3 linked regions of the Duganella dendranthematis genome follow. Each later gene encodes a partner of the first gene's protein in a complex. Links are inferred from orthologs where the notes say so. Each region holds a gene or a part of one and is shown on either strand. Other genes may lie near its edges. The genes, in order: HH213_RS00820, scpB and smc.

Evidence for each region.
Region 2: HH213_RS00820 (region 1) and scpB share a complex: the UniProt entries of both Bacillus subtilis proteins name them as parts of the cohesin-like complex. The link is inferred for Duganella dendranthematis from one-to-one orthologs.
Region 3: the proteins of HH213_RS00820 (region 1) and smc are in contact, whole or in part, in a crystal structure (PDB 3ZGX), measured with the Bacillus subtilis proteins. The link is inferred for Duganella dendranthematis from one-to-one orthologs.

The regions. Positions count from the first base shown.
Region 1 is NZ_CP051684.1:150,831-160,832, reverse strand. The notes cover bases 4,437-7,413. They hold HH213_RS00820 (segregation and condensation protein A), read right to left. Parts: upstream 6,367-7,413; coding sequence 5,506-6,366; downstream 4,437-5,505. Other genes in these bases: HH213_RS00810 (DMT family transporter), read left to right, coding at 6,722-7,413; HH213_RS00815 (DUF3460 family protein), read right to left, coding at 6,387-6,596; panC (pantoate--beta-alanine ligase), read right to left, coding at 4,641-5,480; HH213_RS00830 (hypothetical protein), read left to right, coding at 4,437-4,644. Outside these bases: HH213_RS00855 (CheR family methyltransferase), read left to right, coding at 1-621; chemoreceptor glutamine deamidase CheD, read left to right, coding at 631-1,227; HH213_RS00845 (protein-glutamate methylesterase/protein-glutamine glutaminase), read left to right, coding at 1,247-2,323; chemotaxis response regulator CheY, read left to right, coding at 2,459-2,848; HH213_RS00835 (EAL and HDOD domain-containing protein), read left to right, coding at 2,959-4,170; more of HH213_RS00830, read left to right, coding at 4,237-4,436; more of HH213_RS00810, read left to right, coding at 7,414-7,624; HH213_RS00805 (hypothetical protein), read left to right, coding at 7,701-9,374; HH213_RS00800 (LysR family transcriptional regulator), read right to left, coding at 9,340-10,002. UniProt on the Bacillus subtilis protein: Participates in chromosomal partition during cell division. May act via the formation of a condensin-like complex containing Smc and ScpB that pull DNA away from mid-cell into both cell halves.
Region 2 is NZ_CP051684.1:3,880,935-3,890,873, forward strand. What follows is about bases 5,880-8,793. They hold scpB (SMC-Scp complex subunit ScpB), read left to right. Parts: upstream 5,880-6,936; coding sequence 6,937-7,650; downstream 7,651-8,793. Other genes in these bases: HH213_RS17675 (glucokinase), read left to right, coding at 5,880-6,673; HH213_RS30470 (hypothetical protein), read right to left, coding at 6,693-6,821; HH213_RS17685 (pseudouridine synthase), read left to right, coding at 7,637-8,793. In the rest of the region: HH213_RS17650 (TonB-dependent receptor domain-containing protein), read right to left, coding at 1-388; HH213_RS17655 (ABC transporter permease), read left to right, coding at 861-1,781; HH213_RS17660 (ABC transporter permease), read left to right, coding at 1,778-2,761; HH213_RS17665 (ABC transporter ATP-binding protein), read left to right, coding at 2,758-4,428; HH213_RS17670 (VTT domain-containing protein), read left to right, coding at 4,454-5,404; more of HH213_RS17675, read left to right, coding at 5,648-5,879; more of HH213_RS17685, read left to right, coding at 8,794-9,850. UniProt on the Bacillus subtilis protein: Participates in chromosomal partition during cell division. May act via the formation of a condensin-like complex containing Smc and ScpA that pull DNA away from mid-cell into both cell halves.
Region 3 is NZ_CP051684.1:6,010,450-6,021,520, forward strand. Bases 4,681-8,726 are described here. They hold smc (chromosome segregation protein SMC), read right to left. Parts: upstream 8,409-8,726; coding sequence 4,881-8,408; downstream 4,681-4,880. Other genes in these bases: HH213_RS27515 (cell division protein ZipA C-terminal FtsZ-binding domain-containing protein), read right to left, coding at 4,681-4,884; HH213_RS27525 (phosphatase PAP2 family protein), read right to left, coding at 8,501-8,726. Outside these bases: def (peptide deformylase), read right to left, coding at 1-447; UTP--glucose-1-phosphate uridylyltransferase GalU, read right to left, coding at 444-1,343; NAD-dependent DNA ligase LigA, read right to left, coding at 1,345-3,684; more of HH213_RS27515, read right to left, coding at 3,697-4,680; more of HH213_RS27525, read right to left, coding at 8,727-9,127; HH213_RS30725 (thioredoxin domain-containing protein), read left to right, coding at 9,172-9,408; HH213_RS30730 (glutathione S-transferase family protein), read left to right, coding at 9,399-9,557; HH213_RS27535 (LysR family transcriptional regulator), read right to left, coding at 9,558-10,433; HH213_RS27540 (LysE family translocator), read left to right, coding at 10,531-11,071. UniProt on the Bacillus subtilis protein: Required for chromosome condensation and partitioning.

The sequences.
Region 1 (10,002 bases):
ACCAACCTGACCTCGTTCTTCCGCGAAGCGCATCACTTCCCGCTGCTGGCCGACCACGTCAAGGGCAAGCGCGAGCCGCTGACCATCTGGTGTTCCGCCAGCTCCACCGGCGAAGAGCCGTACTCGATCGCCATGACGGTGTGCGAAGCGTTCAACACGCTGACGCCGAACGTGCAGATCGTCGCCACCGATATCGATACCAATGTGCTGGCGACCGCCGCCAACGGCGTCTACGGCATGGACCGGCTGGACAAGATGTCGCCCGAACGCCAGCGCCGCTTCTTCCTCAAAGGCAAGGGCGACCGCGAAGGTATGGCACGCGTGCGGCCTGAACTGCGGAATATGATAACGTTCAAGCAGTTGAACTTGTTGGCGGACAGCTGGCCGATCAGCGGCCAGTTCGACGCCATTTTCTGCCGCAACGTGATGATTTACTTTGACAAGGCCACCCAGCGCAAGATTCTGTCGCGCTTCGTGCCGCTGATGAAGCCGGATGCGCTGCTGTTTGCGGGGCACTCGGAGAATTTCCTGTATGTCTCGGAGTCGTTGAAACTGCGCGGCAAGACCGTCTACGAATTGGACGATACCGCTGCGGCCCGTAAAGCACCGCAACGCACATGAGAATAAAACATGGACCTCGAACAATTTGCCACGAACGTCTATTTTGACCGCACGTTCGACTGCCAGGCCGCCAAGATTCTGCCCGGTGAGTATTACTTCACCAACAAGGACATGCTGATCGTCACCGTGCTCGGTTCGTGCGTGTCGGCCTGCATCCGTGACCGTGTCACCGGCCTGGGCGGCATGAACCACTTCATGCTGCCGGACGGCGGCGGCGACGGCAGCCCGGTATCGGCCTCGGCGCGCTATGGCACCTACGCGATGGAAATCCTGATCAATGATTTGCTGAAGGCCGGCGCCCGGCGCGAAAACCTGGAAGCCAAGGTATTCGGTGGCGGCGCGGTGCTGAAGGGCTTCACCGCCATCAACGTCGGCGAACGCAACGCCGCCTTCGTGCTGAACTTCCTCAAGGTGGAAAAAATCCGCGTGGTGGCGGAAGATCTGAACGACATCTACCCGCGCAAAGTGTATTTCTTCCCGCGCACCGGCAAGGTGTTGGTCAAGAAACTGATGCAGAGCCATAACGATACGTTGGTCAAGCGGGAAATCGAATATGCCAGCCGCCTCAAGGTGGCGCCGGTGGGTGGCGAAATCGATCTGTTTTAAATAACAAGAAAGCCTTTTTATGAAGATCAAAGTCCTGGTGTGCGACGACTCCGCACTGATACGCAGCGTGATGAGCGAGATCATCAACTCGCAACCCGACATGGAAGTGGTGGGCGTGGCGCCCGATCCGCTGGTGGCGCGCGAACTGATCAAGCAAACCAACCCCGACGTGCTGACGCTGGATGTCGAGATGCCGAAGATGGACGGCCTCGACTTCCTGGAAAAACTGATGCGCTTGCGACCGATGCCGGTATTGATGGTGTCGTCGCTGACCGAGCGCGGCTCGGAAATCACCATGCGCGCGCTGGAGCTGGGCGCGGTCGATTTCGTCACCAAGCCGAAGATCTCGATCCAGGCCGGCATGCGCGAGTACACCGAACTGATTACCGACAAGATCCGCGCCGCTTCCAAGGCGCGCGTGCAGGCGCGTCGCCTGCCGCAGCCGGGCGCGGACGGCCATGCCGCATCGCCGCTGTCGGCCTTGCGCAATCCGCTGCTGTCGTCGGAAAAACTGATCATCATCGGCGCCTCCACCGGCGGCACCGAGGCCATCCGCGAATTCCTGATGCAGATGCCGTCCGACTGTCCCGGCATCCTGATCACTCAGCACATGCCGGAAGGCTTTACCCGCTCGTTCGCCAAGCGCCTCGATTCGCTGTGCAAGATCTCGGTGCAGGAAGCGCAGGGCAATGAGCGCGTGCTGCCGGGCCATGCCTACATCGCGCCCGGTCACTCGCACCTGTACCTGACCCGTAGCGGCGCCAACTACATGACCCGCATCGACCAGGCCGAGCCGGTCAACCGGCACCGGCCCTCGGTCGATGTTTTGTTCCGTTCTGCTGCACAAGCCGCCGGTAAGAACGCGGTCGGTGTTATCCTGACTGGCATGGGCAAGGATGGCGCGGCGGGGATGCTGGAGATGCGCAACGCCGGAGCGTATAATTTTGCCCAGGACGAGGCGAGTTGCGTGGTGTTCGGCATGCCGCGCGAGGCGATTGCGGTCGGCGCGGCGCACGAAGTTGGGGCACTCCAGGCACTGCCGGGCATGGTTCTTGGACACCTGGCACAGCATGGGATGCGCGCCTTGCGTGTTTAATCGTGCAACTGTGACGTTTTACTGCTACTTTGTTCGCCTTCAGGCAACGAAAATGCTATCCTACAACTTAATGCCGATGTGGGCACGATTAGTAGGCAATATTAACAACCGCGTAGAGAAACAACGGAGCAATTCATGGCTGATCCAAAGATGAAATTTTTAGTTGTTGACGATTTTTCGACGATGCGCCGCATCGTCCGGAATCTGTTAAAAGAACTGGGTTATGCCAATGTCGACGAGGCAGAAGATGGCGTGATGGCGCTGGCCAAACTGCGCGCCGAATCGTTCGACTTCGTCGTGTCCGACTGGAACATGCCGAACATGGACGGCCTGACGATGTTGCAAAACATTCGTGCCGATCCAGCACTGGCCAAACTGCCAGTACTGATGGTGACCGCCGAGGCGAAAAAGGAAAACATCATTGCGGCGGCCCAGGCCGGCGCCAATGGCTACGTGGTGAAACCATTCACCGCCGCTACGCTGGACGAAAAACTGAACAAGATCTTCGAGAAACTCGGCGCTTGATCTAAGTGTTACGCGGCTGTCAGCGGCACCCGTGCACCCCCGCACACCGCTGCGGCCAGGGTCTGACCTCGTACGGGGTCAGACCCTTTCGTTTTGGGGTATTGTGAATCATGCACCAGACTAACTTCATCGTCCGTGAACCTTTGCTCGACCCCAAGCAGCGCGTGGTCGGCTACGAGCTGTGCTGGCAACAGTCCAGCAGCGGCGCGGCGTCCACGCTGGAGGCGCTAGAGTCGCTGGTCGGCTTCGTCGCCGGCCAGGTGGTCGATGAGGATGACGGCTGGCTGCTGCGCGACAAGACCCTGTTCCTCGAAGCCGTGCCGGCCATGCTGTCGACCGATGCGCTGTACGCGCTGCCGCCGGAACGCACGGTGTTGTCGATCAAGGCTGCCGAGCTGGCCAATCCGGATACGCTGGCGGCGGTACAGGGCTTGCGCGCCGGCGACGTCGGCGTGCTGCTGCGGGAGGCCGACCTGGCGCGCATCGGCAGTCGTCTGCCGAGCATTGCATCCTATGTTGAAATGCGCTTCACCGGCGCCGATGTGGCCACCCAGGCCCGCACCTATGCCGGCCTGAAGCAAACCAGCGTGGGCATGATCGCCCGCCCGGTCAGCAACTGGGCCGACTTCGACGCCTGCGCCGCGCTGGGCCTGAACGCCTTCGTTGGCAAACTCCACCTGACGCCGCGTCCCTCGACCGACAGCAAAGGCCTGAATCCGGCCCAGACCATCATCATGCAGCTGATGCAGATGGTGCGCCAGAACGCCGATATCGCCCAACTGGAGGCGGTGCTGAAGCGCGATGCAACGCTGTCGTACAAGCTGCTGCGCTTCATCAACTCGGCCGGCTTCGGCGCGGGCAGGGAAGTGCAGTCGCTGCGCCAGGCGCTGACCTTGCTGGGTTACCAGCCGCTGTACCGCTGGCTGACCTTGCTGCTGGCAACCGCCAGTACCTCGGGCTATTCGCCGGTGCTGCTGGAAACGGCGGTGGTGCGCGGCCGTCTGGCCGAGCTGCTGGCGCAGTCTGCGCTGGGCAAGAGCGAAGCGGAAAATGTCTTCGTGGCGGGCATGTTCTCGCTGCTGGACCGGCTATTGGGGATTCCGATGCAGGAAGTGCTGGCCAACATCCAGCTGTCCGACGACGTGGTGGCGGCGCTGCTGACGCGCGGCGGCAAGTACGGGCCTTATCTGGCGCTGGCCGAGGCCTGCGAACTGAATTCGGACCTGGTAGCCTCGCTGGCCGCGACCCTCAAGCTGAGCCCGTTGGATGTCAACAAGGCGCATCTGTCAGCCCTGGCCTGGGCCCAAAACGTCGCCGCCTGATCTGCCTCAAACACCGCACGCGCAGCCGTTGACGCCCCCGATTGCGCGGCGCATGATGGCTCCATCATGAACGCCAATTCCGACAGGGAGTATATCGACAATAAGGTGGGCGACGTTCGCACCGCTGTGGACGACTTGCGGGTCACCATGACCGAGCGCTTCGAGGGCGTTCGTTCGCAGTTCGGACTTGTCTACGCTCGCTTTGACGCGATTGACGCCAAGATAGAAAGTTCGGCTGAGACGGTGAAGGCCGAGATCATCAAATGGATCGTTGGGGTACTTATCGCTATCATCGGGATGTTCATCGCCATGATCGGTCTCATGGTGAACTTGCTGACGCGTCAGCCGCCCGCGCCAGTGCAAGCGTCGGCGCCGGCAATCAGCACGCCGGCGGTCATTCTCCAGCTGACGCCGCAAGGCGCGACCGTGTTGCCGGCCGCGCCAGCCGTTGCGGCGCCCGGCGGCAAACCTTAAATTTCCAGATTGTCGATCAGGCGAGTCGTGCCCAGCTTGGCGGCGGCCAGCACCACCAGCGGCGTGCCTTGCGCCAGATCGCCGGCGTTCGGCGGTTGCAGGTCGCCGCGTTTGCGGATCGAAATGTAATCCGGCTTCCAGCCGCGCTGGGCCAGATCGTCCATCGCCTTGTGCTCCAGCTGGAACACATCCAGATGGCCCGAACGGACCTCGTCCGCCACCGCATTCAGCGTCTGGTACAGTGCCGGCGCTTCAGCCCGCTCGGTCGCCGACAGATACATATTGCGCGACGACAGCGCCAGGCCATCGTCCGCGCGATACGTTTCGGCGGCGATAATCTCGGTCGGCATGGCGAACTGGCGCGACATATTCCGGATGATCATCAACTGCTGATAATCCTTCTTGCCGAACACCGCCACGCGCGGCTGCACGCACGAGAACAGCTTGGTCACCACCGTGCACACGCCGTTGAAGAAGCCCGGACGGAACTCGCCCTCCAGCGTATTACCGAGGCCGTCCGGCGGCTGCACGCGGTACTCCTGCGGCTCCGGATACAGATCCTTCTCGGTCGGCGCAAACAGCACGTACACGCCTTCCTTCTCCAGCTTCTCGACGTCGGCCTGGAAGGTACGCGGATACTTGTCGAAGTCTTCGTTCGGGCCGAATTGCAGGCGGTTGACGAAGATCGACGCCACCACCGGGTCGCCGTGCTTGCGCGCCAGACGCATCAGCGACAGGTGGCCTTCATGCAGATTGCCCATGGTCGGGACAAAGGCGGTGCGCAGCTGGCCACTGAGTTGGTCGCGCAGTTCTTCAATCGAGGTGATGATTTTCATGGTGTAAGCTCATTCGTATGCCGGCTCACGCCGGCGAGTAGGCCAGCCGCACATAAATCGGTGCGAACGGTTCGGCCTGGGTAATTTCAATCAGGGTTTCCTTGGCCAGCTCCAGCAGCGCGACAAAGTTGACCACCACCACCGGCACGCCGCCGGCCACGTCAAACAAATCGGCAAACTCGACAAAGCGGGCCGATTGCAGCCGCCGCAGGATGCCGGTCATGTGCTCGCGCACCGACAGCTCTTCGCGGCTGATCTTGTGATGCTGGGTCAGCTTGGCCCGCTTCATCACATCCAGCCACGCTTGTTGCAGGTCGCTGGCCACCACCTCGGGCCAGGTCGGCACCAGGCTCTGCTCGATGAAGATTTCGGTGCGGGTGAAATCGCGGTCGAGCTGCGGGATGGCGTTGAGGTCGTACGCGGCCAGCTTGATCTGTTCGTATTCCAGCAGTCGGCGCACCAGCTCGGCACGCGGATCGTCCGCTTCCACGTCCAGGTCGACCTGGCGCTGCGGCAGCAGCATGCGCGATTTGATCTCGATTAGCATGGCCGCCATCAGCAGATACTCGGCCGCCAGCTCCAGGTTGGACAGGCGGATCTGGTCGACATACTTCAGGTATTGCAGCGTCAGCTGCGCCATCGGGATATCGAGGATGTTGAAGTTCTGCTTGCGGATCAGGTAGAGCAGCAGGTCCAGCGGACCTTCAAACGCATCGAGGAAAATTTCCAGCGCGTCCGGCGGGATGTACAGGTCGGTGGGCAGCTTGAGCAGCGGCTCACCGTACAGGCGGGCGAGGGCGGAAACTTCGGCTGTGACGGCAACCGCGTCGGCAACCGCAGCGTCCTGTTCCGGCGGCTGCACCTCAGCCGTCTGATCTGGCAACATCCTTGCCGCCCCGCGTGTGCTTAGAGTTTGTTCTGGTAGACGTAAGCTTGTTGCTTGACGGCCGATTCCAGCTGACGCTGTTGCTCATCCAGCGAAACCGGTGGACGATCCCACAGCAGCGCGCGGCCCAGTTGCTGGCCTGCCTCAATACCTGGGTTCTTTTCCTTCAACGCCTTGATGAACAAGGTGTGCTCGGATTCGTACATCGAATGTTGTTTAGAAAGTTTCATATTATCTAAGTGGGTGGATCAGCAACGGCTATTTTACCGCGCCCCGGCGTTGCAAAGCTATTTCTATCGCTTGTGGCGGGCCGGATCGGGTATGCTCCTGAAAATAATGTTGTGTAAACATAAAAATGACCACGCGCCTGACGTCCAAAACCATCTTCCTGCTGACCTTGCCGCCCTTGCTGTGGGCCGGCAACGCCATCGTCGGCCGGCTGGTGCACGACCAGTTGCCACCGGTGCTGCTGAATTTCCTGCGCTGGGGCATCGCTTTCTTCCTGCTGCTACCGCTGGCCGGCCCCGTATTCCGCCGTGATGCCGGCCTGTGGAAACATTGGAAACGCTACGCCATGCTTGGCCTGCTCGGCATCGGCATGTACAACGCGCTGCAATACATGGCGCTGCAAAGCTCGACGCCGATCAACGTCACGCTGGTGGCGTCCGGTATGCCGGTGTGGATGATGCTGACCGGCTGGCTGTTCTTCGGCGTGCCGGTTAACCGGCGGCAAGTGGCCGGCGCCGTGCTGTCGATCGCCGGCGTGCTGCTGGTGCTGGCGCGCGGCGAATGGCGGCATGTGCTGGAATTGCGGCTGGTGCCGGGCGATCTGTTCATGATCCTGGCCACCATCGCCTGGTCGTTCTACAGTTGGCTGCTGACGCGCACCACTGAGCCGGCTGGCATCCGTGCCGACTGGGCCGGTTTCCTGCTGGCGCAGGTGGCGTTTGGCGTGCTGTGGTCAGGCGGTTTCGCGCTGGGCGAACAGGCGCTGGGCGCGATTCCGGTGCAGTGGAGCCGGGCCCTGGCGGCGGCGCTGTTGTACGTCTCGACCGGCCCGGCCATTATCGCCTTCGGCTGCTGGGGCGCGGACGTGCGAGAGGCGGGGCCGTCGGTGGGCAGCTTCTTCGTCAACCTGACGCCGTTGTTTGCGGCCGTGCTGTCGGCGGCCTTCCTCGGCGAAGCGCCGCACGGCTACCATGCCGCCGCGTTTGCGCTGATTGTTGGCGGCATCGTGGTTTCCGCCCGTCGCGGCTAGAAAGCTTGACGGAGCGTAACAAGCTCCGGTTAGCCCCGTTCTACACTGCAACTCCGTCAATTTCCGGAGTGACAGCATGCCGCCCCGTCCCGTTCTCGCTGTGCTGGCAGCGGCAGCCCTGTACTACACGGCCGCCATGTCATCGCACGCTGCCCCGCCACCAGACACCAGCGTTCGCGACGCCCTCGCACCCGGCTTGCTGGGACTGTATGCCACCGACCGCTTCAAGCTGTCCACTGGCCGCTGCCGGGACTGCCTCGCCCCGGAGCAAGCGCTGTGGTACTTCAACGATGACATGATCGCCGTGGCCAAGGCTGATGCCGTCGGCTACGATCCGCGCCTGCGTGCGCAGGAAGATGTGCAGGCGTGGCTCGCCAACGGCAAAGGCAGGCCCGGAGACCAGCCGCCATCCTTGCTGTGGATCGGCTCGCCGCATGTGGCGGAAGGACGCTGGCAGCCGGGCGGGCAACTGTCACGCGCCGGCAATGCCGCGCCGCTGGCCGTGACACTGACGCCGCGCCTGTCGAGCAACCGCGCTTACGTGGACGACAGCAGCGTCGCCTTTTTCGCCGATGGCGATATCAAGGCGCGCGGCGTGCTGCGCGACGAGCATTTTGTGATCCGCACGCTGTGGCCCAAACGCTATGCCATTGATGCCGCGGCCGCCAGCCAGCCGTTGGCGCGCGGCGAAACCATCGAAAGCCTGGTGCGCGCAGACCACGGCGGTGCCCAAGCCGATTTTGCCGTGCGCACGCTGTGGCGCCGTGACGGTGGTGCGCAGCCGATGCCGCTGGCCGGCAAGCCGGCGCTGGGCTTTGTTCTGAACGGCGCGCAAGGCGATGACGATGAGTCTTACGGCGGCCATTTTGCCGTGGCGACCGGCCGCTTTGGCGGCGCCGGCGAGTGGGATGACTGGCTGGTGAATAATTTCTACAGCCTGGCTTCGGTCAGCGAGAAAGGCATCATCGCCGCCACACTGCCCATGGATGCGTATATGGGCGACCTGAACAGCGGCCAGTCCTGGTATCGCCCGTCGTACATGCTGGTGGCGGTGCTGAAGGACGCTCGCGCGCCGGCCTTGTATCAGGAGGCGATCAGCCGGGTGTTCAGTCATTTCTATCGGCAGGATTTTCATTACAGGCACGCCAGCACCAACTGCGCCGGCATCAACGTCGAGACGTTGCGTACCTTGGGTTGGCAGATTCCACGTCTGGGTGGCGAAGCGCCGCTGAAGGCTGCGATGGCCTTGCCTTATATGGCGCTCAAGGACGTCAGTCTGGCAAGCGGTCAGAGCGCTTATGACTACCTGAAAACCGAGCGTACAGAGTTGCTGCCGTTTGTGGCGTTCAACACCATCGGTGATGATTTGCTGCGGCGCCTGACCAGCGGCCCGGCCCGCAGCGGACTGGAGGCGCAACTGGCTGACGATCTGGAAGCGCTGCTGTTCGTGCGCCTGCCGCAATATCCATCGTCGCGCGCGTTCGGCAGCGACCCGGTGTTGTCGTTGCGCGAGTACCAGCAGCGCGCGCCGGCCAACCGCGCGGACTGGCAGATCGTGCCGGTTGCACCGCGCGCGTTTCCAGCCACCTTCAGAGATCCCGCTGCGCCGCGTGAGCGCCGGCCTGCATCAGCCGTGGCAACCTGGGTTTGGGGCGGCGTTGCGGTGACGGCGTTCGTGGCGAGCGGGTGGATCGTCACCCGCCGCCGCAAGACGGCTAGGCGGCCGTTGCAGCCTTCAGCGCGTCGATAAACACGCGCACTTTCTGCGGCACGTGCGAGGTGGCGGGGTAGACGGCGTGGATATCGCTTTCCTGCAGCGACCAATCCGGCAGCACGCGCACCAGCCGGCCCGCCGCCACATCGTCCTTGACCGAAAACACGGTGGCGCGCAACACGCCGTCGCCGCTCAGTGCGGCCGCGCGTGTGGCGTAGGCGGTGTTGGAGGAGAACACGGTGTTCAGCATGCGCACGTGTGCCTGTTTGCCGGCGCCGTCACCCAGCGTAAATTGCGTCGGCTGCGCCAGCACCGACAGCGAGACATACGGCAACGCCGGCAAATCCTCCGGTGTGGCCGGCATGCCATGACGGGCGATAAAGTCGGGACTGGCCACCAGCCAGCGCACCAGCGTGTCCACGCGCGTCGCCATGTGGCCGGAGTCGGCGAGCTTGCCGAGTCGCACGGTCACGTCGATGCCTTCGGCGATCAGGTCGATGATGTGGTCGCCGCAGGTAAGGTCGATCTTCAGCGCTGGATAGCGCGCACGCAGTTGCGCCAGCAATGGCGACACTACAATCAGCCCATAGTCGATCGGCGAAGCCACCCTCAGTATCCCTTGTAACTGGTCGCGGCCGCTGCGCGCCTGCTCGATGGCTTGTTC
Region 2 (9,939 bases), 3.7 Mb from region 1 along the record:
TGGCGCCGTCGGTCAGGATTTCGACGCGTTCGACGGCCGCCAGCGGGATGCTGGCCAGGTTGACGGTGGAACCGGAGGTGGACGGCGCCAGGCGGCGGCCGTTCAACAGCACCAGCGTGTAGCCTTCGCCGATGGCGTGGATCGAGGCCGTTTGCAGACCGCCGCCACCGCCGTTGACCGACATCGACGAGGTGGTGAAGCCTTGCATCGATGGCAGCGTGGCGATCAGGTCGGCCACGTTGGTGGCGCCGCTCTGTTCGATCTGCAATTTCGACAGGGTTTGCACCGGCAGTGCGCCTTCGGCGCTGATGCGTTTAATGCTCGAACCGGTGATTTCCACGCGCTGGATCGGTGCGTCGTCCGTGCTTTGGGCCAGGGCGGTGTGCATGCCGAGCGCCAGACCACTGGCGCAGATGAGGCGGACCGACCGCGATAATACGGTTTCAACCATCATTGATGTAGCTCCCAATTAAAACGATAAACAACGGGTGTATGTGTGTAATTTTTTTTATCCGAATGAGGACGTGTCCATCCCTTTCGTTAATTCATATGAACATTTGGGACAAATTACTGTCAATGTGGAAACCCTTACGAGCATGAAAGGTCGCCGTCAGTCGAGGCGGGATCAGCGCGCCTCAAATGCGGGAAGGACGCGCTCTAATTTGGTGAGCCGCGTTAGCGCGTCGAAAGAAAGACAGGGTTGTGATTTAAAAGTGAGTAAAAATATTGTGTGCCGCAAGGCGCGTGCACTCGTTTGGTGAATGTAAATTTCTGTTAATCCACGTTCATGTTGTTACATTTCGTTGCATTAGCCCCACACAGGTAAAATCATGTAGCCTTGCAACCTCACCGGAGATTGCATGTTTGCTTACATAATTCGCCGCCTATGGCAAATGTTGCCGACCATGCTGGGCGTGGTGCTGCTGCTGTTCGTGCTGTTTAACTGGGTCGGCGGCGATCCGGCTTATTTGCTGGCAGGCAAAATGGCGGATGCGGACAGCATCGCCAATATCCGTCGCCAGCTGGGTGTGGATCAGCCGTATTACGTGCAGTTGTGGATTTTCATCAAGCAGATCGCCAGTTTTGATTTCGGTCTGAGCTGGGCCACCGGTGAGCCGGTTGCCGAGCTGATCGTCACCCGGCTGGGGCCGTCGCTGGCGGTGCTGGCGCCGCTGACGGTGCTGGAAACCGGCATCGGCATCGCGCTGGCACTGGCGGTCGCCTTTGTGCGCGGTTCGCTGACCGACCGCGCGCTGATGCTGGCCTGTACGGTGGGGATGTCGATCAGCATCCTGGTCTACATCATCGTGTGCCAGTACGGACTGGCGTATCGGCTGGGCTGGTTTCCGGTGCAGGGCTGGGGCGGCTGGCGCTATGCGGTGCTGCCGATCCTGATCGGGCTGGCGGTGTCGCTGGCGCCGACCTTGCGCCTGTTCCGCAGCTTTGTGCTGGATGAGGTGGGGCAGGATTATGTGCGTACGGCGCGCGCCAAGGGGCTGAGCGAGCGGCGCGTGATGTGGGTGCACGTGCTGCGCAACGCGGCGATTCCGATCCTGACGCATGTGATGTCCAACCTGCCGGCCTTGTTCATCGGCGCGTTTTTGCTGGAGCGTTTCTTTGGCATTCCGGGCATCGGCAGGGAGGTGATCCTGGCGGTCGAGCGCAGCGATTTTCCGGTGATTAAGGCGATTACGGTGTACGTGGCGGTTGCCACGATGGTGTTCAATCTGCTGACCGATCTGCTGTACCAGGCGGTCGATCCACGGGTGAAACTCGCATGACGGCCTGGCAGCGCTTGCGCGCGGACCGGGTGGCGATGGCGTCGTTGGCGGTAGTGGCGGCGTTCCTGCTGATGGTGGTGCTGTCGGCCATCGGGCTGGTCGCGGCAGACTGGGAGGAGGAGGCCGGCGTCAGCTACGCCCCGCCAACTTTCCTGGGTGCTGACACTGCCACCGCGGCGGCAGCGGCCACGCAGCAGCAAGCCTTGCCCGACAATCCCTTCGATCCGCTGGCGGCGGATATCCGCGAACTGCGCGCGCAACTAACGGCGCGCGGGCCCGCGGCCGGCGCTGAGCGGCGCGCGACCTTGCCGTTCGGCGCCGACAAGTGGGGTCACGACGTCATTAAGAAAACCATCAAGGGCGGCCAGACTTCGATTGTGGTCGGGCTGGTGGCGGCCGCGCTGGCAGTAGGGCTGGGTTCGCTGTTCGGCGCGCTGTCCGGCTACTGCGGCGGCGTGGTGGACGATGTATTCAACTGGTTCTACAGCGTGTTCACGGCAATTCCGTCGGTACTGATGATCCTGGCCGTGGCGGCGGTGCTGCAACAGAAGGGCGTGCTGACCATCGTGCTGATTCTCGGCCTGACCGGCTGGACCGGTCCGTACCGCCTGATCCGCGCCGAATACCTGAAGCACAAGACGCGCGAGTACGTGCTGGCCGCCGACGCCATCGGTGCCTCGCACTGGCGCCGCATGTTCACGCATATTTTCCCCAACGTCAGCCATGTGGCGCTGGTGCAGCTGTCGATCCTGGTGGTCGGCTTCATCAAGGCGGAAGTGATCCTGAGCTTCCTCGGCTTTGGCGTGCCGGTTGGCACCGTCTCGTGGGGCAGCATGCTGAACGAGGCGCAGAACGAGTTGCTGCTGGGACGCTGGTGGCAACTGGCGGCGGCGGCCAGCGCCATGGCCGTGCTGGTGACGGCGTTCTCGCTGTTCACCGACGCGCTGCGCGACGCCCTCGACCCCAAGGTGAAATCATGAGCTTGCTCGAAGTACGCAACCTGCGCGTCGCCTTCCGCCTTGACCGCCACAGCACTACCGAGGCGCTCAAGGGCGTCAGCTTCAGCGTGCCGCACAACGCCACCGTGGCGCTGGTGGGTGAGTCGGGCAGCGGCAAGTCGGTGGCGTCGCTGGCCGTGATGGGCTTGCTCGATCCGGCGGCGGCGATGGTCGATCCGTCCAGCAGTATCTGCTTTGACGGCCGGGAGCTGCTGGCGCTGGACGGCAAGCAGCGCCGCGCGCTGTGCGGCAAGGACATCGCCATGATTTTCCAGGAGCCGATGTCGTCGCTCAATCCGGTCTTCACGGTCGGCGCGCAGATCGCCGAGGTGCTCAAGCTGCACATGGGCATGAGCCGTGCCCAGGCGCGCCGCCGCACGACGGAATTGCTGGAGGAGGTCGGCATTCCCGATCCGGCCGCCCGCATCGATGCGTATCCGAACGAACTGTCCGGCGGCCAGCAGCAGCGCGTGATGATCGCCATGGCCATCGCTTGCGAACCACGGCTGCTGATCGCCGACGAGCCGACCACCGCGCTCGACGTCACTATCCAGCAGCAGATCATGGAGCTGATCGCGCGCCTGCAAAAGCGGCGGGCGATGTCGGTGCTGTTTATTACGCACGATCTCGGGCTGGTCGCGCAGATTGCCGACCACGTCATCGTCATGCGCCACGGCGAGGTGCGCGAGGCGGGACCGGCGCAGCAAGTGCTGCAACAGCCGGCCGACGCCTACACGCGGGCGTTGCTGCATTGCCGTCCGACACTGGAGGCGCGGCCGTGGCGGCTGCCGGTCATCGCCGATTATCTGGACGGCGCGACGCCGCCACCGCAGCCCGAACGCCGGCGCGGCGCTTCGCCGGACGATATGCCGCTGCTAGAAGTGCGCAACCTCAGCAAGCACTTCACGCTGCGTGAAGGCTGGTGGCGCCAGCGCGAATTTCACGCGGTGAAGGACGTGTCGTTCACGCTAGCGCGCGGCAAGACGCTGGGCGTGGTAGGGGAGTCCGGCTCCGGCAAGACCACGGTCGGGCTGACCTTGTTGCGGTTGCATCAGGCCAGCGGCGGCAGCGTGCTGTTCGATGGTCGCGACCTGCTCAGCCTGTCCGCGCGGGAGTTCCAGGCGTACAAGCGGCGCATCCAGATCGTGTTCCAGAATCCGTATGCGTCGCTGAACCCGCGCTTCACGGTGGGCGATATTTTGCTTGAGCCGATGCGCATCCACCGCATCGGCGCCGATGAGCAGGCGCGCACGGCGATGGCGCTAGCGCTATTGGAAAAGGTGGGACTGCCCGCATCTGCCATGTCCCGCTATCCGCACGCGTTCTCCGGCGGCCAGCGGCAGCGCATCGCCATCGCCCGCTGCCTGACCTTGCAGCCGGAAATCCTGGTGTGCGACGAGTCGGTGTCGGCGCTGGACGTGTCGGTGCAGGCGCAGGTGCTGAACCTGCTGCAGGATTTGCAGGATGAGCTGGGCCTGTCATACATTTTCATCTCGCATGACCTGTCGGTGGTGAAGTACATGGCCGATCAGGTGATGGTGATGAAACAAGGACAAGTCGTGGAATTGGCCGACGCCGACGCGTTGTATCGTAACCCGCAACATCCTTACACGCGGGCCTTGCTGGCGGCGATCCCCCGCAGCGGTTAAGCGTTTTTTAAGTTAAGATATCTGTATGGCGAATTTAATCCTCCTGCTCCAAGAATATGGCGTCCTGATTGTGTTCGGGATTGTGCTGGTCGAACAGATCGGCATGCCGATTCCTGCGTTCCCGATTCTGATCGTGGCCGGCGCCATGTCGGTCGATGGCGACACGCCGTGGATCTCGGTGCTGGCGGTGGCCATGCTCGCCTGTCTGATCAGTGACAGCTTCTGGTTCCGCGCCGGCCGTTTCTACGGCAAGCGCATCCTCAAGCTGCTGTGCAAGATTTCGCTGTCGCCGGATTACTGCGTCAGCCAGACGGAAGACAATTTCAAGCGCTGGGGTCCGAAGGCGCTGATCGTCGCCAAGTTCATCCCCGGGTTTAACGTGATTGCGCCGCCGCTGGCCGGCGCGCTGGGTACCAGCCGTGGCACCTTCCTGTGCTTCAGCGTCATGGGCAGCTTGCTGTGGGCCGGCACCGGCATCGGCATCGGCGCCTTCTTCCATACCAGTGTCGATCAGTTGCTGGATATTCTCAGCACGATGGGCTCGACCGCGTTGATCGTGCTGCTGGTGTTGCTGGCCCTGTTCGTGGCGTTTAAGTATGTCGAGCGCAAGCGTTTCCGCCAGTCGGTGGAGATCGACCGGATCACCGTCGAGGACTTCAAGCAGCTAATGGACCAGGGGCATGAGCCGATCCTGATCGACGCCCGCAGCGCCACGGCGCAAATGCTGGACCCGGCCGTGCCCGGCGCGCTGCTGTTTAATGGCGGCGAGCTGAGTGCGGAGATTGTTGGCCTGGATAAGAGCCGGCCGATCATCGTGTATTGCAGCTGCCCCAACGACGTGACCGCCGCGCATGTGGCCAAGAGCCTGATCGGGCAGGGCTTCCATCGCGCCCGTCCGCTGCATGGCGGGCTGGAGGCGTGGAATGCCGCTTTCCGCAGCGAGTCGCTGCCGCAGGATACGCCCGCGTCGGTCTAACCCGAACAGAAGGGGTCTGACCCCGTCCGGGGTCAGACCCCGGCGCAGCGCCTTGCGGGTTTCGCAGGTGCCGCACGCTTTTACCGCCAGTCAAGTCCACTCGCCAGCATGCCGGTAGTCATACTACGCGGCTAATTCCCGCATTTCCCAATTTCTGTAGCAAACTGTACTAAAACTACAAACTTCGCTTGCCTGTTGGGGCGAGTTACCTTAAGCTTAAGCCTCAACTATTTTCGCTCAATCATGACAGCTCAGTCCGTACAAACGCCTCCCTCCCTGACCACTGTATTCCCTGGTGGCCCGCGTCTGCTGGCGGACATCGGCGGCACCAACGCGCGCTTTGCGCTGGAAACCGCACCTGGCCGGATTGAAGCGATCGAAGTGCTGGCGTGCGCCGCCTATCCAACCCTGGCCGCCGCCCTGGTTGCGTATCTGGCCTCGCCGGTTGTCGCCGAGGCTGGCGTGACCGGTATCCGCAACGGCGCCATCGCCATTGCCAACCCGGTTACCGGCGACATGGTGCGCATGACCAATCACCACTGGGCGTTCTCCATCGAGGCGCTGCGCCGCGAAGTCAACTTCGACACGCTGGTGGTGGTCAACGATTTCACCGCGCTGGCCAGCTCGCTGCCGCAGCTGTCGGCCACGCAGAAGCATCAGGTGGGTGGTGGCGTCGGCGTGCCGGGCACCCCGCTGGGCCTGATCGGCGCCGGCACCGGTCTCGGTGTCTCCGGTTTGATTCCAGGCAAGGACGGCTGGACCGCGCTGCTGAGCGAAGGCGGCCACGTGACCTTCTCGCCAGCCAATCCGACCGAACTGGCGATCCTGCAATTTGCATGGAAAGAATTTGAACACGTGTCGGCCGAGCGCCTGATGTCCGGCGCCGGTATCGAACTGATCTACCGCGCGCTGGCCGATATCGGCGACCTGCCGGCGGAAAAGCTGAGCGCCGCCGAAATCTCGCGCCGCGCGCTGTCCGGCGAATGCGCACTGTGCGACGAAGTCATCGAGGCGTTCTGCTGCATGCTGGGTACGATTGCCGGCAATATCGCCGTCACGTTAGGTGCGCAGGGCGGTATCTATATTGGCGGCGGCATCGTCCCGAAGCTGGGCGAGCGTTTCGACCGCTCCGGTTTCCGTGCCCGCTTTGAAGCCAAAGGCCGTTTCGACAAATACCTGGCGGCGGTGCCGACCTGGGTGATTACTGCGGAATACCCGGCATTTGTTGGCGTTTCTGCCATTCTTTCGGATCGACTTGCCGCCGTGTAAGTTAGATTGCCAGCTTCCGTTACATTTCGATGTCGGTGAAATGCGCTTTTTGTGCTTTTATCAGGTACAATTCGCGTTGTTGGATGAAACGTCTGGCTTCCTGCCCACGTTTTACGTAGAAAGCAACAGCTTCGGCGGTTGCCGGCAAGTCCCTCCTTCCCGCCGGGTGCGCATAGGCCTTGGTGTCGGAAAAGCAGTTCAGCGAGTCCTCCCGCACGTGTCATTGACTCACTGAATGTGATTGATTTCTTTCGATTTTGCTTATGGATACAGTTGAGGCTAAAAAAGTCCTCGAAACCGCCTTGCTATGCGCCCGTGAGCCGTTGTCGATCCACAGTCTGAAAAAACTGTTTGTCGAGCTGGACGATCAGGACCGGCCGCGCGGCCCCGGTGTAGGCGCCGATACGATCAAGGAATTGTTGGAAGAATTGCGGCTGGACTGGGCCGGCAAGGGCGTCGAGGTAATCAGCCTGTCGACCGGCTGGCGCTTCCAGAGCCGGCCGGAGATGAAGCTGTATCTTGAACGGCTGAATCCGGAAAAGCCGCCGAAGTATTCGCGGGCCACGCTGGAAACCCTGGCCATCATCGCCTATCGCCAGCCGGTGACGCGCGGCGACATCGAGGAAATCCGTGGCGTGGCCGTCAATTCGCAGACGATCAAGATGCTGGAAGACCGTGGTTGGGTCGACGCCATCGGTTATCGCGATGTGGTCGGCCGTCCAGCCTTGCTGGGCACCACCAAACAGTTTTTAGATGATTTGGGCTTGAATTCGCTGTCCCAGCTGCCGCCGTTGCAGCAAATCAGTGATGGTCAGAACGCGATGGAAACCCTGGAAGCGGCTCTGCAAGAGAACTTTGAGAAAGCGGCGCAGCAGGACGGTGCCGACCATGCGGACATTGAGCAAGAACCCGGCCCTGCGCCAGATTTAACGGTTGACGCTGAGCACAACCAAGAAACGAATAATGAACAAACCTGATACCCCAGAGATCATCGACGCACCCGCGGCGGACGTAGTCGCCAAGCCTAAGCGCCGTACCAAAGCCCAAATCGAGGCCGACGCTGCCGCCGCCACTTCCGGTGACGCGCCAGCCGCCAAGCCGAAAGCCAAGGCCAAGCCAAAAGCGGAAGCTGCTGAAGCAGTCGCTTCCAACACGCTGGCGCCAGTGAAAAAAGCGCGCGCCAAGAAAGCCGACGTCGCCGTGGAAGCCGCCGCACCGGCAGCGGAAGCAGCAGCTGCCGAGCCGGCCGCCAAGCCAGCCGCCAAGCCGCGAGCAAAGAAAGCCGCACCAGCCGCTGATGCGGTTGTCGCCGAGGCATCCGCCGCGCCGGCATCGGCGCCTGCCGCTGATGCAGCGCCGGCCGAGGCCGGTGAGCGCGTTGAGCGCCAGCAGCGTCCACGTGGTCCGCGCCAGATGCGCGAACAGCGCGCTGTCCGTGAGGCGCTGAACCCGCGTCCTGAGCCAGTCGCCGTTGAAGCGGGCGAGGCGCAAGCGCCGAGCGGGGTTGAGGGCGCCGAAGGTGCAGCACCAGCCGCTACCGACGGCAAACCACGCCACGAGCGCGGCGACCGCAACAATGCGCGCAACGGCAAGCCGCCGCGCAACGGCGGCAAGAACGGCAAGCAGCGCGGCGGTCAGAACGCCGGCGGCAAGCCAAACGACGCGGATGCCGCGTTCTCCTACGTGACGTCGGACGCGTTCGACAGTGACGACAGCAAGGGTCGCCAGCCACAGAAAGCGGCCCGCCGCGACCTGACGGCGGATGACGATGCGCCAAAGCTGCACAAGGTGCTGGCGGAAGCCGGCCTGGGTTCGCGCCGCGACATGGAAGAGCTGATCGTTTCCGGCCGCGTGTCGGTCAACGGCGAGCCGGCCCACATCGGCCAGCGCATCCTGCCGACCGATGCTGTGCGCATCAATGGCAAACTGATCCAGCGCCGCGTCAGCAAGAAGCCGCCGCGCGTGCTGGTGTACCACAAGCCAGCCGGCGAGATCGTCTCGATGGATGATCCGGATGGCCGCCCATCGGTGTTCGATCGCCTGCCGACCATGAAGGCTGGTAAATGGCTGGCCGTTGGTCGCCTCGACTTCAATACCGAAGGCCTGCTGCTGTTCACCACCTCCGGTGACCTGGCGAACCGCCTGATGCACCCGCGCTACGGCATCGACCGCGAATACGCGGTGCGTACCCTGGGGCCGCTGGAAGAAGGCATGCGCCAGAAACTGCTGGGCGGCGTCGAGCTGGAAGACGGCGTGGCGCAGTTCTCCAAGATCGCCGACGGCGGCGGTGAGGGCATCAACAAGTGGTACCGCGTGATCATCGGCGAAGGCCGTAACCGCGAAGTGCGCCGCATGTTTGAAGCGATCGGCCTGACCGTGTCGCGTCTGATCCGTACCCGTTACGGCGCGATGACCTTGCCAAGCAGCCTGAAACGCGGCCGCTGGGAAGAGATGGAAGAGAATGCGGTGCGCGGCCTGATGGCTGCCTACAGCATCGAGAAAAAAGGTGGTGGCGATGCGCCTGCGCCAGCTGCGGCTGCCGCCGCGCCGCGCGGCAAGGGCCAGCAGCAAGCCAAGCCTGCCCAGAACAAGGGGCCGGAAAAGCGCGGCCGCAACGGTCAGGGCGATCAGCATATTGAACGCGGTAACCGTCGCGACGAGCGTGACTTCGACGATGACGACGAAGATGACGAGAACGAGCCGAACTTCAACCGCGCCGACACCAGCAACGCCAACGCGTTGCCATTCGGCAAGCCAGCCCGCAACGGCGGTCGTGGCCAGGGTGGTGGTTTTGGCGGTGGCGCCGGCGGCGGCAATGCCGGTCGCGGCGGCAAAGGTCGTCCGGCTGGCCAAGGCGGCCAGGGGCAGACGTCCAGCCGTCCGGGTGGTCGTCCGCAGGGTATCGGCGGTTACGCCGGCGGCCGTCCGCTGGGCGAAGGCCCGGCGCCGCGCGCGCAAGGTCAGGGCGGTCGTCCGCAAGGTCAGGGCGGTCAGGGCCAGGGCGGCCAGGGTCAGCCACGTGGTCAGCAAGCCAAGGGTCCGAGCCGTGGTCCGCGTCAGCCGGATCCGCTGCAAACCACCTTCGGTTTCGGCGCATCCAGTGGCGCGCCGCGCCGTGGCCAACCGCCGCGCGGCGGTGCTGCCGATCATGGCATGCCACGTCGCCGCAAAGGCTGAGAGGTCGCTTCAAAAAGCCCGCAGCTTCGTTGCGGCTCCTCGTCGTGCAGGTGCACTGCCTTCGTCGCCGCGCCTCGCTGCGTGCATTT
Region 3 (11,071 bases), 5.9 Mb from region 1 along the record:
GCCCAGCAGGTGATCCACTTCGTGCTGCACCACGCGCGCGTGGAAGCCGTCGACGTCGCGCTTGATCGGCTGCTGGTGTTCATCCACGCCCTCGTAACGCAGCTTGACGTAGCGCGGCACGCTGCCGCGCAGGCCAGGCACCGACAGGCAGCCTTCAAAGCCCTCTTCCATCTCGTCCGACAGCGGAGTGAGGATGGGATTGATTAATACCGTTTCCGGCACCTGCGGCGCATCCGGATAGCGCGCGTTCTGTTTGAAGCCGAAGATCACCAGTTGCAGATTGACGCCGATCTGCGGCGCCGCCAGCCCGGCGCCATTGGCGGCATGCATGGTGTCGAACATATCGGCGATCAGCGCCTTCATCGCCGGTGTGTCGAACTCGGTCACCGGTTCAGCCACGCGCAGCAGGCGCGGATCGCCCATCTTCAGGATTTCTCTTACCGTCATCGCGTTTCTCCCTTGATATCGCACTGTATCTGGCGCAGGAACTCGCAGTATTCGTCGCCCGTTTCCAGGTGCTTGAGGCCCATCGCGGTAGTGGCCTTCAGGTAGCCCAGCTTGGAGCCGCAATCATAGCGCGTACCGTCGTATCGGTAGGCCAGCACACGTTCGTCCTTCATCAGCGCGGCGATGCCGTCGGTGAGCTGGATCTCGCCGCCGGCGCCCTTGCCGATGTTTTCCAGGTAGCTGAAGATGCGGCCCGTCAGCACATAGCGTCCCACCACCGCCAGCGTGGACGGCGCCACTTCCGGCATCGGCTTCTCGACGATGCCATGCACCTGTTCCAGCTTTGGCTGATAGGCGCTGGCGCTGACGATGCCGTATTGGCGCGTTGCCGCGCGCGGCACGTCCTGCACCGCCAGGATGCTGGACTGCTCACGCTCATACACCTCGGTCATCTGCGCCAGCACCGGCTTGACGCCGTCCTCGGTATCCATGAAGTCATCGGCCAGCAGCACGGCAAACGGTTCGTCGCCTACCACCGGCCGCGCGCACAGCACCGCGTGGCCGAGGCCGAGCGGCGCCGACTGGCGGATGTAGATGCAGTTGATATGTTTAGGGATAACGTTCTGTACCAGATCCAGCAGCACGCGCTTATTGGCCGCTTCCAGCTCGGCCTCCAGCTCATAGGCGGTGTCGAAATGGTCTTCGATGGCGCGCTTGTTACGGCCAGTGATGAACACCATCTCGGTAATGCCGGCCGCCACCGCTTCCTCCACCGCGTATTGAATCAGCGGCTTGTCGACGATGGGCAACATCTCTTTCGGCTGTGCCTTGGTGGCAGGGAGAAAACGGCTACCGAGACCGGCAACCGGGAAAACTGCTTTTCTTATTTTGGTCATGTTATTTTTGTGCGAGGAGTTCGAGCAGGCCGGCTTCATCCAAAATGGTGACTTCCAGCTCTTGTGCTTTGGCCAGTTTGCTGCCGGCGTCTGCGCCGGCAACCAGATAGTGTGTTTTTTTCGAGACCGAACCGGAGATCTTGCCGCCCTCCGCTTCAATCAGCGCAGCAGCCTGGTCGCGGCCCATATTCGGCAAGGTGCCGGTTAATACAAAGGTTTTGCCGGTCAGGTGACCTTCGGCGGCCACTGTTTCCGGCAGCTGCGCCAGCAGGTCGTTGCGCAGCAGATGCAGCGCCTTGACTTGCGCGCGGTTAGCCGGCTCCGACATCCACGCCTCAAGCGCATCCGATACAGTGGCCGGCAGGCCGAAGACGTTGAACACCTGCAGGTAAGCCAGCGCTTCCAGCGTCACGCCTTCTTCCACCAGCTGCTTGCTGCGCGGTTCCGTCAATTTGGGAATCGCCAGCGCCGCCATCAGCTTGACCGTGTCCAGCTTTTCGCGCAGCTTGGCGCTTGGCGGATGCTCGTCTTTCGGCGCCACACCGGCGGCCAGCAGTGCATCGATGGCTTCCTGGTTCTTCTCTTCGGCGAAGAAGTCGGCGATCGATTCAGCCACGGTGCCGCCAATATCGGGCAGCACGCGCAGCAGCGCGGCCGGCACGCGGCGGATGAGGTCAAAGCGGCCCAGCCACTCGGCCAGCGTCTTGGCGGTGGACTCGCCGACGTGGCGGATGCCCAGCGCGAACAGCAGGCGCTCCAGCGGCGGATTCTTGCTGGCGGCGATGGCCTCCAGCAGATTGTCCGCCCACTTGGTGGCGATCTTGCCCTTGGCGACCGTCTCCGGCGTCGTGCCATCGCGTTCATCGGCGAGGCGCTTCATTTCCAGCAGGTCTTCCAGCTTCAGCGAATACAGGTCGGCCACGCGCTGCACCTTGCCCCATTCGACCAGACTGTCGATGTAGCGGTCGCCCAGGCCTTCGATGTCCATCATGCGACGGCCGGCGAAGTGGCGTATGGCTTCCTTGCGCTGCGCGGAACAGAACAGGCCACCGGAGCAGCGCGCAATCGCCTCGCCCTCTTCGCGCACAACGTGCGAGCCGCACACCGGGCAGGTTTTCGGCAGCACGTATTGCGCCGGCTCCGGCGTTGGACGACGCTCCAGCACCACCGCCAGCACCTCAGGAATCACGTCGCCGGCGCGCCGCACGATGACGGTGTCGCCAACGCGCACGTCCTTGCGGCGCACCTCATCTTCATTGTGCAGCGTAGCGTTCGTAACGTTGACGCCACCGACGAACACGGACGCCAGCCGCGCCACCGGCGTAATCGCGCCGGTGCGGCCGACCTGCACTTCAATCGCCTGCACGACGGTCAGCGCTTCTTCGGCCGGGAATTTGTGCGCCAGCGCGAAACGCGGCGCACGCGAAACGAAGCCCAGCGCGCGCTGGTCGGCCAGCAGGTTGGCCTTGTAGACCACGCCGTCGATCTCGTACGGCATGCCTGGACGGGCGTCGCCGATCTGCTTGTAGTACGCCATCAGGCCATCGTAGCCGCGCACCAGCGAGGCTTCCTTGGCCACCGGCAGGCCAAGCTGGCGATACCAGTCCAGCAGCGCGGAATGCGACAGCGGCATCTCGGCGCCTTCCAGCGCGCCGACGCCATAGGCAAAGAAACTCAGTTTGCGCGAGGCGGTGATGCGTGAATCCAGCTGTCGCAGGCTGCCCGCCGCGGCGTTGCGCGGGTTGGCGAATTCCTTCTGTCCCGCTTCGCGCTGGCGGGCATTCAACGCTTGGAAATCGCGCTTGAACATCAGCACTTCGCCGCGCACATCAAGGATGGCGGGCGGGTTGTCGGTCTTCAGGCGCAAAGGGATGCTACGGATGGTGCGGATATTGGCGGTGACATCCTCGCCGGTGTAGCCGTCGCCGCGCGTGGCCGCCTGCGCCAGAACGCCATCGATATAGCGCAGGTTGATGGCCAGGCCATCGTACTTTACTTCGGCTGCGTATTCCACCAGTGCGGCCGTATCCAGGCCTTCGCGCACGCGGCGGTCGAAGTTCTCGATATCCTCGTCGCTGAAGCCGTTATTCAGCGACAGCATCGGCACCGTGTGCGTGACTTGGTCGAACTGCGGCAGCGGGGCCGCGCCTACGCGCTTGGTCGGCGAGTCCGGCAGCGCCAGCTCGGGGTATTCTTCCTCCAGCTTTTGCAGCGTGATAAACAGCTTGTCATACTCCGCGTCCGGAATAGTCGGCGCGTCTTCCACATGATAGGCGTGCAAATGCCGGTTCAGCTCCGCGCTGAGTTGCTCGATGCGCGTTTTGAAATCTACTTCCGTCATTACCTAACCTTCTTAGCTGAACAAACGCATCGCGCGGGTGGAACCGGCCGGAATATCCGCATCGTTCATCTCGGCGTAGAAATCCTGCACCTGGCCGGCGATCTCGGTCAGCGCCGCATCCGACAGCGGCTGGTTGTAGTCGTCGACGATGGTGCCGTCAAGGCGTACCATCAGGCCCTTGGCGCAGGCGACCATCGCGCCGAAACCGTCACGCGCCGGCGCCACGCACGGCACGTCCAGCAGCAACGTCAGGCGCGCAGTGGTTTCCTCGGCCGGCGTCACATTGGTCGACAGCGAGAACAGGAAGCCGCCCTCGCCGTCCGGCATCACGAAGCGGCCGTCCGGACGCAGGTCGAAGCCTTGCTTCTCCAGCGCGCCGATCAGCGTGTTGATGGCCCATGGCGCGCCGTTCGATTGCAGGTTGACGCCCAACTGAGCATCGTGACCGGCGACGAAGCGGTGCAGGTTGCGCGCTTCAGCCATTACTTCGATCATGTCGGGGATCTGCGGCTCGGCGCCGATTTCGTCGGCCATGGCGCGCAGGCGCGTCACCAGTTCCGAGTATTCCAGTTCGTTCAGCGCGGTGCTGCGGCTGGCCAGTTGCACGCCGCCTTGCAGTTCGGTGTAGACGCCGCCGTGGGCGACTGGTTCCCAATCGCCGCTGACGGCCTTGCCGATGTAGTGCACCGGCTTGCTGCCGACCATGCGCAGGGTTTGCAGCACCGGCAGCAGCTTGTCACCGCGCGCCGGAGCTTCCAGCGCCAGCGGCAGCAGGCAGTCGATCAGCGGATCGACCAGGGCGGTGGCCTGTTCCGCCGCCGCTGCCGATGCCGCGTTGGCGCGCGCCGCCAGTTCCTCTTCGCTGACGGTCAGCAGCGCGCCATCGTCACTGGTGAAGTCCGCTGCCAAAGCACCGAGTGCGGCAGCTGCCGCCGATGCTTCGCCGCCGGCGACGCCGGGCGCGGAACTGTCAAGCGAGAAGCTTGGCTCCTGGCGCGCATGCGGCGCAGCAGGATTGATCGCTGTCGGCGCCAGTTGCGGTTCTTCGCCGCCGGTGCGCATCAGCACATCGTCATGGTCGGTCGAGAAAGCGCGTTCCACGCTTTTCTTGGCCTTGTATTCCTGGATTTTGTTGTACGTGAAGACGCCGGCGATAAACACGCCTGCGGCTGCGAGTAAGCTGATTTGAAGGTCTGTCATGCTGCTTGTGCCTCGGAAGCGAAGTTTGCGGCGGATTCCATATCCACCGCCACGATGCGCGATACACCCTGCTCTTGCATCGTCACACCGATCAGTTGATTGGCCATCTCCATCGCAATCTTGTTGTGCGAGATGAAGAGGAATTGAGTATGTTCAGACATGCGCTTGACCATGCGGCAGAATCGTTCGGTATTGGCGTCGTCCAGCGGCGCGTCCACCTCGTCGAGCAGGCAGAAAGGCGCGGGATTCAGGCGGAACATGGAGAACACCAGCGCGGTGGCGGTCAGCGCTTTCTCGCCACCGGACAGCAGGTGGATGGTGGCATTCTTCTTGCCCGGCGGCTGGGCCATGACCTGCACGCCGGAGTCGAGGATTTCGTCGCCCGTCATAATCAGTTTGGCCTGGCCGCCGCCGAACAGGATTGGGAACAGTTCGGAGAAGTGGCCGTTGACGCGGTCGAAGGTATCCTGCAGCAGATCGCGGGTTTCCTTGTCGATCCGGTTGATGGCGTCTTCCAGCGTGTTGATCGCCTCCGTCAGATCCGCGTTCTGCGAATCGAGGAAGTTCTTGCGCTCGGACGCCGTCGCCAGCTCGTCCAAGGCCGCCAGGTTGACGGCGCCGAGAAGCGAGATAGCGTTGGTCAGGCGCGTCACCTCGCCTTGCAAGTAGGACGCCTTCATCTCCGGATGCAGCTTCTCGGACAGCGCCGCCTCGTCGGCCTGCACCTCGGCCAATTGCGCCGCAAACTGCTCCTGGTTCAGGCGCGCGGCCTGTTCCTTCAGTTGCATTTCCATGATCTTGTCGCGCTGCGGTTGCAGCGCGCGCTCGGTCGACATGCGCCCCTCCTCGAACAGGCGCAGTTGCTGCGCGATCTGATCGAGTTCGTGGCGCGCGTCGGATAGCGCTTTCTCCTGCGCCGTGCGGCGGTCCAGTAGCTCTTGCAGGCCATCGCTGGTTTCGCCGGATTCCAGCTCTTCCAGCTCCATGCGGCCCGATTCCAGGCTCTCCGTCACCTGCGCCACCTGCGCGTTGGCAGTGGCGATATTGCGGCGGAATTCCTCGATCTTGCTGCGCTGGGTCTTCTCGGCGAACTGGACTTCCTGCGCCGAGCGTTCCAGGTCGCGCAGCGCTTCGCGCGCATCGGCCAGGCGCTGCTCCTTTTGCATAAAGTCGGTCTGGCCGTCTTCATGCGTGCCTTGCAGGTTGCCGAGTTCCATATCCAGCTGCTCGAACTTTTCTTCCGACTCCAGCTTGACCTGGGTGTGTTCTTCCTCCTGCGCGGTGATTTCGGCCAGGTCGGCTTCGATCTGCGTGCTACGCTGGTTGAAGCGCGCTTCCACCTCGGACAGCTTCATCACCTCCAGCTGCATGGTATGTACCGACGATTGCAGGCTTTGCAGCTTGGCGCGGTATTCGGCCAGGCGGCGCGTCAGGTCCGACACGGCGGCGTCCGCGCGCACCGAACGCGAACGCGCTTCGTCGGCCAGCATCTGCTGCGCGCGCAGCTGCTTGGTGATGTTGTCGATTTCCTGCTGGCGTCCCAGCATGCCATCCTGCTCGGAATCGGCGGCGTAGAAACGCACGCTGCCCTGCGTGATGACGTGGCCCTGACGGGTGATGATGCTGCCGCCGGCCGGCAGCTTGCCCCGATCGGCAAACGCTTCGGCCGCGTCTTCGGCGATGTAGACGTTGTGCAGCCAGTCCTGCAGCAAACCACGCAAGCCAGGATCGTTCAATTTCAGCAGATTGAGGAAAGGCTTGAGGCCAGGCGCTTCCAGCGGCGCTGGCGGCACGGCGGTGGACGGCGCAAACAGCGCCAGCTTGGCCGGCGGCGCATCGCTGAAAAAGGCCTTGGCCCAGTCGATATTCGACATCTGCAAGGCCGAGGTGCGCTCGCGCAACACCGATTCCAGCGCCTGCTCCCAGCCTGCCTCGATATTCAGTTTTTGCCATAACCGGGGCAGCGATTCCAGCTCGTGCTTTTGCAGCCACGGCGTCACCTTGCCCTGCGTTTGCACGCGTTCCTGCAACTGGCGCAGCGCATTCAGACGCGCTTCCAGCTGCGCGTTGGCGGTGGTTTCGGCGTTGACCTGCTGCTGCGCCTCCTGGCGTTCCTGCTCCAGCCTGGGCTGCTGCTCCAGCGCTTCTTCCAGCACGAAGTTCTGCTCCTCCAGCGCCTGCTGCTTCTCTTCCAGCTGCATGCGCAGGTTGGACAGGTGCGAGCTGTCCGGCAGACTCAAACCGTTCTTCTCCTGCTGCAAACGCTCGCGCCGCACGGCCAGGCCGTTGAGGATGTTGTTGGCGTTACGCTGGTGCGCGGACTCCAGCTCCAGCTGTTGCTGCGCCTGCATAATGCGAGCGCGCGATTCGGTGCTCAGCGTCTGCGCTTCTTTCCACGCCTGCTCCAGCATCGGCAGCGACTCGGCCTTTTGCTCGGCCATCATCTGCGCCTCTTCCACCTTGGCGCCCAGTTCTTCCAGTGTGAATTCGGCTTCCGCAATCTGCTCGCCGTATTCGCTGGACTGGCGCTGCCACTGGTCGCGCTGCGCGGTCAGCGCCGCCAGCTGCGATTGCAGGCGCGTGCGCGATTCGAGCGCGAACTTGATCTTGGCTTCCAGGCTGCCGATTTCGGCGTTGGTCTGATACAGCGCGCCTTGCGCCGTGTGCAGACGGTCGCCGGCGGCAAAGTGCGACTGGCGCATCTGCTCCAGCGACAGTTCGACGTTGCGCAGCTTGGCGGTCTGCTCTTCCAGATCGTTCTGCGCCTGTTCGACTTCGCGGAAGTATTTTTTCTGCTCGTTCTCGGCTTCCACCTTGCGCAGCAGCCAAAGCAGCTTTTGCTTCTCTTCCTGGTCGGCTTGCAGCTGGTGGAACTTGGTCGCCACGGCGGCCTGGCCTTCCAGCTTCTCCAGGTTGGAATTCAGCTCGCGCAGGATGTCTTCCACCCGCAGCAGGTTTTCGCGCGTGTCGTGCAGACGGTTCTCGGTTTCGCGGCGGCGTTCCTTGTACTTCGAGACGCCGGCGGCTTCCTCCAGGAACACCCGCAGCTCTTCCGGACGCGACTCGATAATCCGCGAGATCATGCCCTGGCCGATGATCGCATAGGCGCGCGGACCGAGGCCGGTGCCGAGGAAGATGTCCTGGATGTCGCGCCGGCGCACCGGCTGGCCGTTGATGTAGTAGGTCGAGGTGCCGTCGCGCGTCAGCGTGCGCTTGACGGCGATTTCGGCATACTGGCCCCACTGGCCGGCGGCCTTGCCGGCGTGATTGTCGAACACCAGTTCCACCGACGAGCGGCCGGCCGGCTTGCGGTGGGTCGAGCCATTGAAGATCACGTCCTGCATCGACTCGCCGCGCAATTCCGAGGCCTTCGATTCGCCCAGCACCCAGCGCACGGCATCGATGATGTTCGACTTGCCGCACCCGTTGGGACCAACCACGCCAACCAACTGACCCGGCACCTGGAAATTGGTGGGATCAACGAAAGACTTAAATCCCGACAATTTGATGGAAGATAGACGCACGTTGTTATCTGGTGTGGGGGCTGTAAAATTTCACAATAATACCATTTTGCGTATCATATCAGGCCAAAAACACAGACGGCTACACCATTGTCCTAACGCAGCTGCGGCCGTGGCGCGCGCCACATGGCGCGGGTAAACGGATGATCGCGGCCGGACAGGAAGAGCGCGGCCTTGGTAATCCACATCTCGGCCGGGATCGGCTCGGCATGGGGCGCCAGCAGCAGGATGGGCACGCACAGCACGACCAGCACGCGGCTCAGCGCCAGATGCCCTTCGCCGCTGGCGTACCTGATAAACGCGGCCGCTACTACCAGCCCCAGCAGGCAGCCGGTGATCGCTTCAGAACTGGAATGCGCCTGCACGTAGACGCGCGAAATCGAAATGAGCACGGCCAGCACCACGCCGGCCAAGGTGCCGAGCTGGCGTGCCCACAGCGGGGACGAGCGCGTAATCAGGAAGCCGGCCACCGGGTAGACAGCGGCGGCGCGCATTGCGTGGCCGCTGAAGCCGGCAAAATCGACCGATTGCACGCCGATGCCCCAGCCGACGAACGCCATTTTGGTGATCACCACCAGCGCCATACCCGCGCCAAACAGCGCCAGCCAGATGGCGGTCAGCCGCCAGGACTTCCCGGCCACCAACCAAAACACAATCGCCACGCCAAGCGGCCCGGTCACCGCCAGGCTGCCAATCACACTTAACCAGTGCCACCAAACCATCGTGCTTTTTCCCATTTCACCGTGTGACAACATTCTAGCCTTCATTGCAGCGCAACAAAAGTGAAGTTCAGGTTAAAGTACCAACGGGCAAGCAGAATATTTTAAAAGTGATCATTCTTGGCAAGAACACTTCCATCAATGTCCGCGAAGTATGGCGGACCTGCGCTGAAATCGGCGTTTCATATCAACTTCAACCGTTCTGCGGGACCGATGTGCAGCACCTCAATCCTCACGCCATGGTGCCGGTCTTGGTGGACGCCGGTGAGGTGTTATGGGAGTGACGCTGGCCGATATCGTGCTGGGCCTGGCATTCAACCGCTGGCTATCGACGCCGATGGAGCGTCCTGCCCTGCCGGCACTGTCCGCCTGGGCCAAGCTGCTGGGCGAGCGCCCAGGCTGGCTGCTACATGGCGCCAACGGCGCGCCGTAATCAGGGCAGGCCGAACTGCGCCACCACGAAATCGACAAAACTGTTTAGTTTGGGCGTAGCTTGCCGACCGCGCGGATAAATCAGGTGCAGCGGCCGCATCGGCGGCATGAAGTCACGCAAGACCGGCACCAGGCGGCCGACTGCGATCTCTTCAGCGACGACGATTTCCGCCAGCATGGCCAGCCCGAAACCGTTGAGCGCCATTTGCTTGAGTGCCTGACCATTATTGGAACGAAACCGGCTAGGCTTGGGCGCAGCGCTTGGATTCAGCCGCCAGCGCACTACGCGCCGCCAATGCAGGAAATCCAGGCATTGGTGATGGGCCAGATCGGCCGGCGTGCGCGGCGTGCCGTATTGCGACAGGTAAGCTGGCGCAGCGCAGATTACCATGCCGTAAGGCTGAAGCGGCCGGGCAATCATGGTCGAATCCTCCAGGCGGCCAATCCGGATGGCCGCGTCCAGCCCCTCTTCCACCACATCGGAGATGCGTTCGCTCAGCTCCAGGTCGACGCTGACTTCGGGATGGGCCACCATGTAGTCCGGCAGGCTCGGCGCCAGCAATGCGCTGCCAAACGCGACCGGGGCACTGATCCGCAAGATGCCGCGCGCGCTGCTGCGCATGGCCAGCGCGCCCGAATCCGCACTTTGCACGTGAGCGAGGATCTGCCGGCACTGCTCGCAGTACTGCTCGCCGATTTCGGTCAGACTCTGGCGACGCGTGGTGCGGTTCAATAGCCGCGTGCCGAGCCGCTGCTCCAGCTCGGCGATGTGTTTGCCGACCATGACCACCGACATCTCGAACATCTTGGCAGCCGCCGTAAAACTGCCGGCTTCAACCACGCCGACGAAGACTTCCATACTACGTAATCTGTCCATGATTGTGAATCATCGGTTAAAAATATTGTAAATATTAGAGCATTTATATTTTTTCGGTTTAAAACGATACTAAGTTTTTCTTTCCGGAGTGACCGAGATGGATTTTTCGACCTGGCTGCTATTCCTGTCGGTATCGTTGGCTGCGGCGTTCAGCCCCGGCCCTGGCGTGTTGATGGCGATTTCCACCGCATCCAGCCAGGGCGCCCACCGCGCGCTCTACAGTTCGGCGGGCAACGCGCTAGGCGTATTTGTCGTCGCAGCGACGGCGGCAACCGGTTTAGGCCTGGTGTTGCAAGCGTCCGCGCTGGCGTTCGGACTGTTGAAAGCAGCCGGCGCGGCGTATCTCGTGTATCTCGGCATCAAGGCATGGCGCAATGCCGGCGCGCCGGCCGACACGCAGGCGACACAGCCAATGGCGCAAAGCCGCTTCCAAACGTTTCGCTCAGGATTGCTGATCGCGGTCAGCAATCCAAAGGCGATCCTGTTTTTCACTGCCGTGTTCCCGCAGTTTATGCCGCATGACCATATCGACCTGCATCGTTTCCTGTTGCTGACGTCGACGTTCACGATCTGCACGTTGGTATCGCATTTCTTTTACGTCAGCTGCGCGGCGTGGCTGACGAGGAACGTAGCAGCCA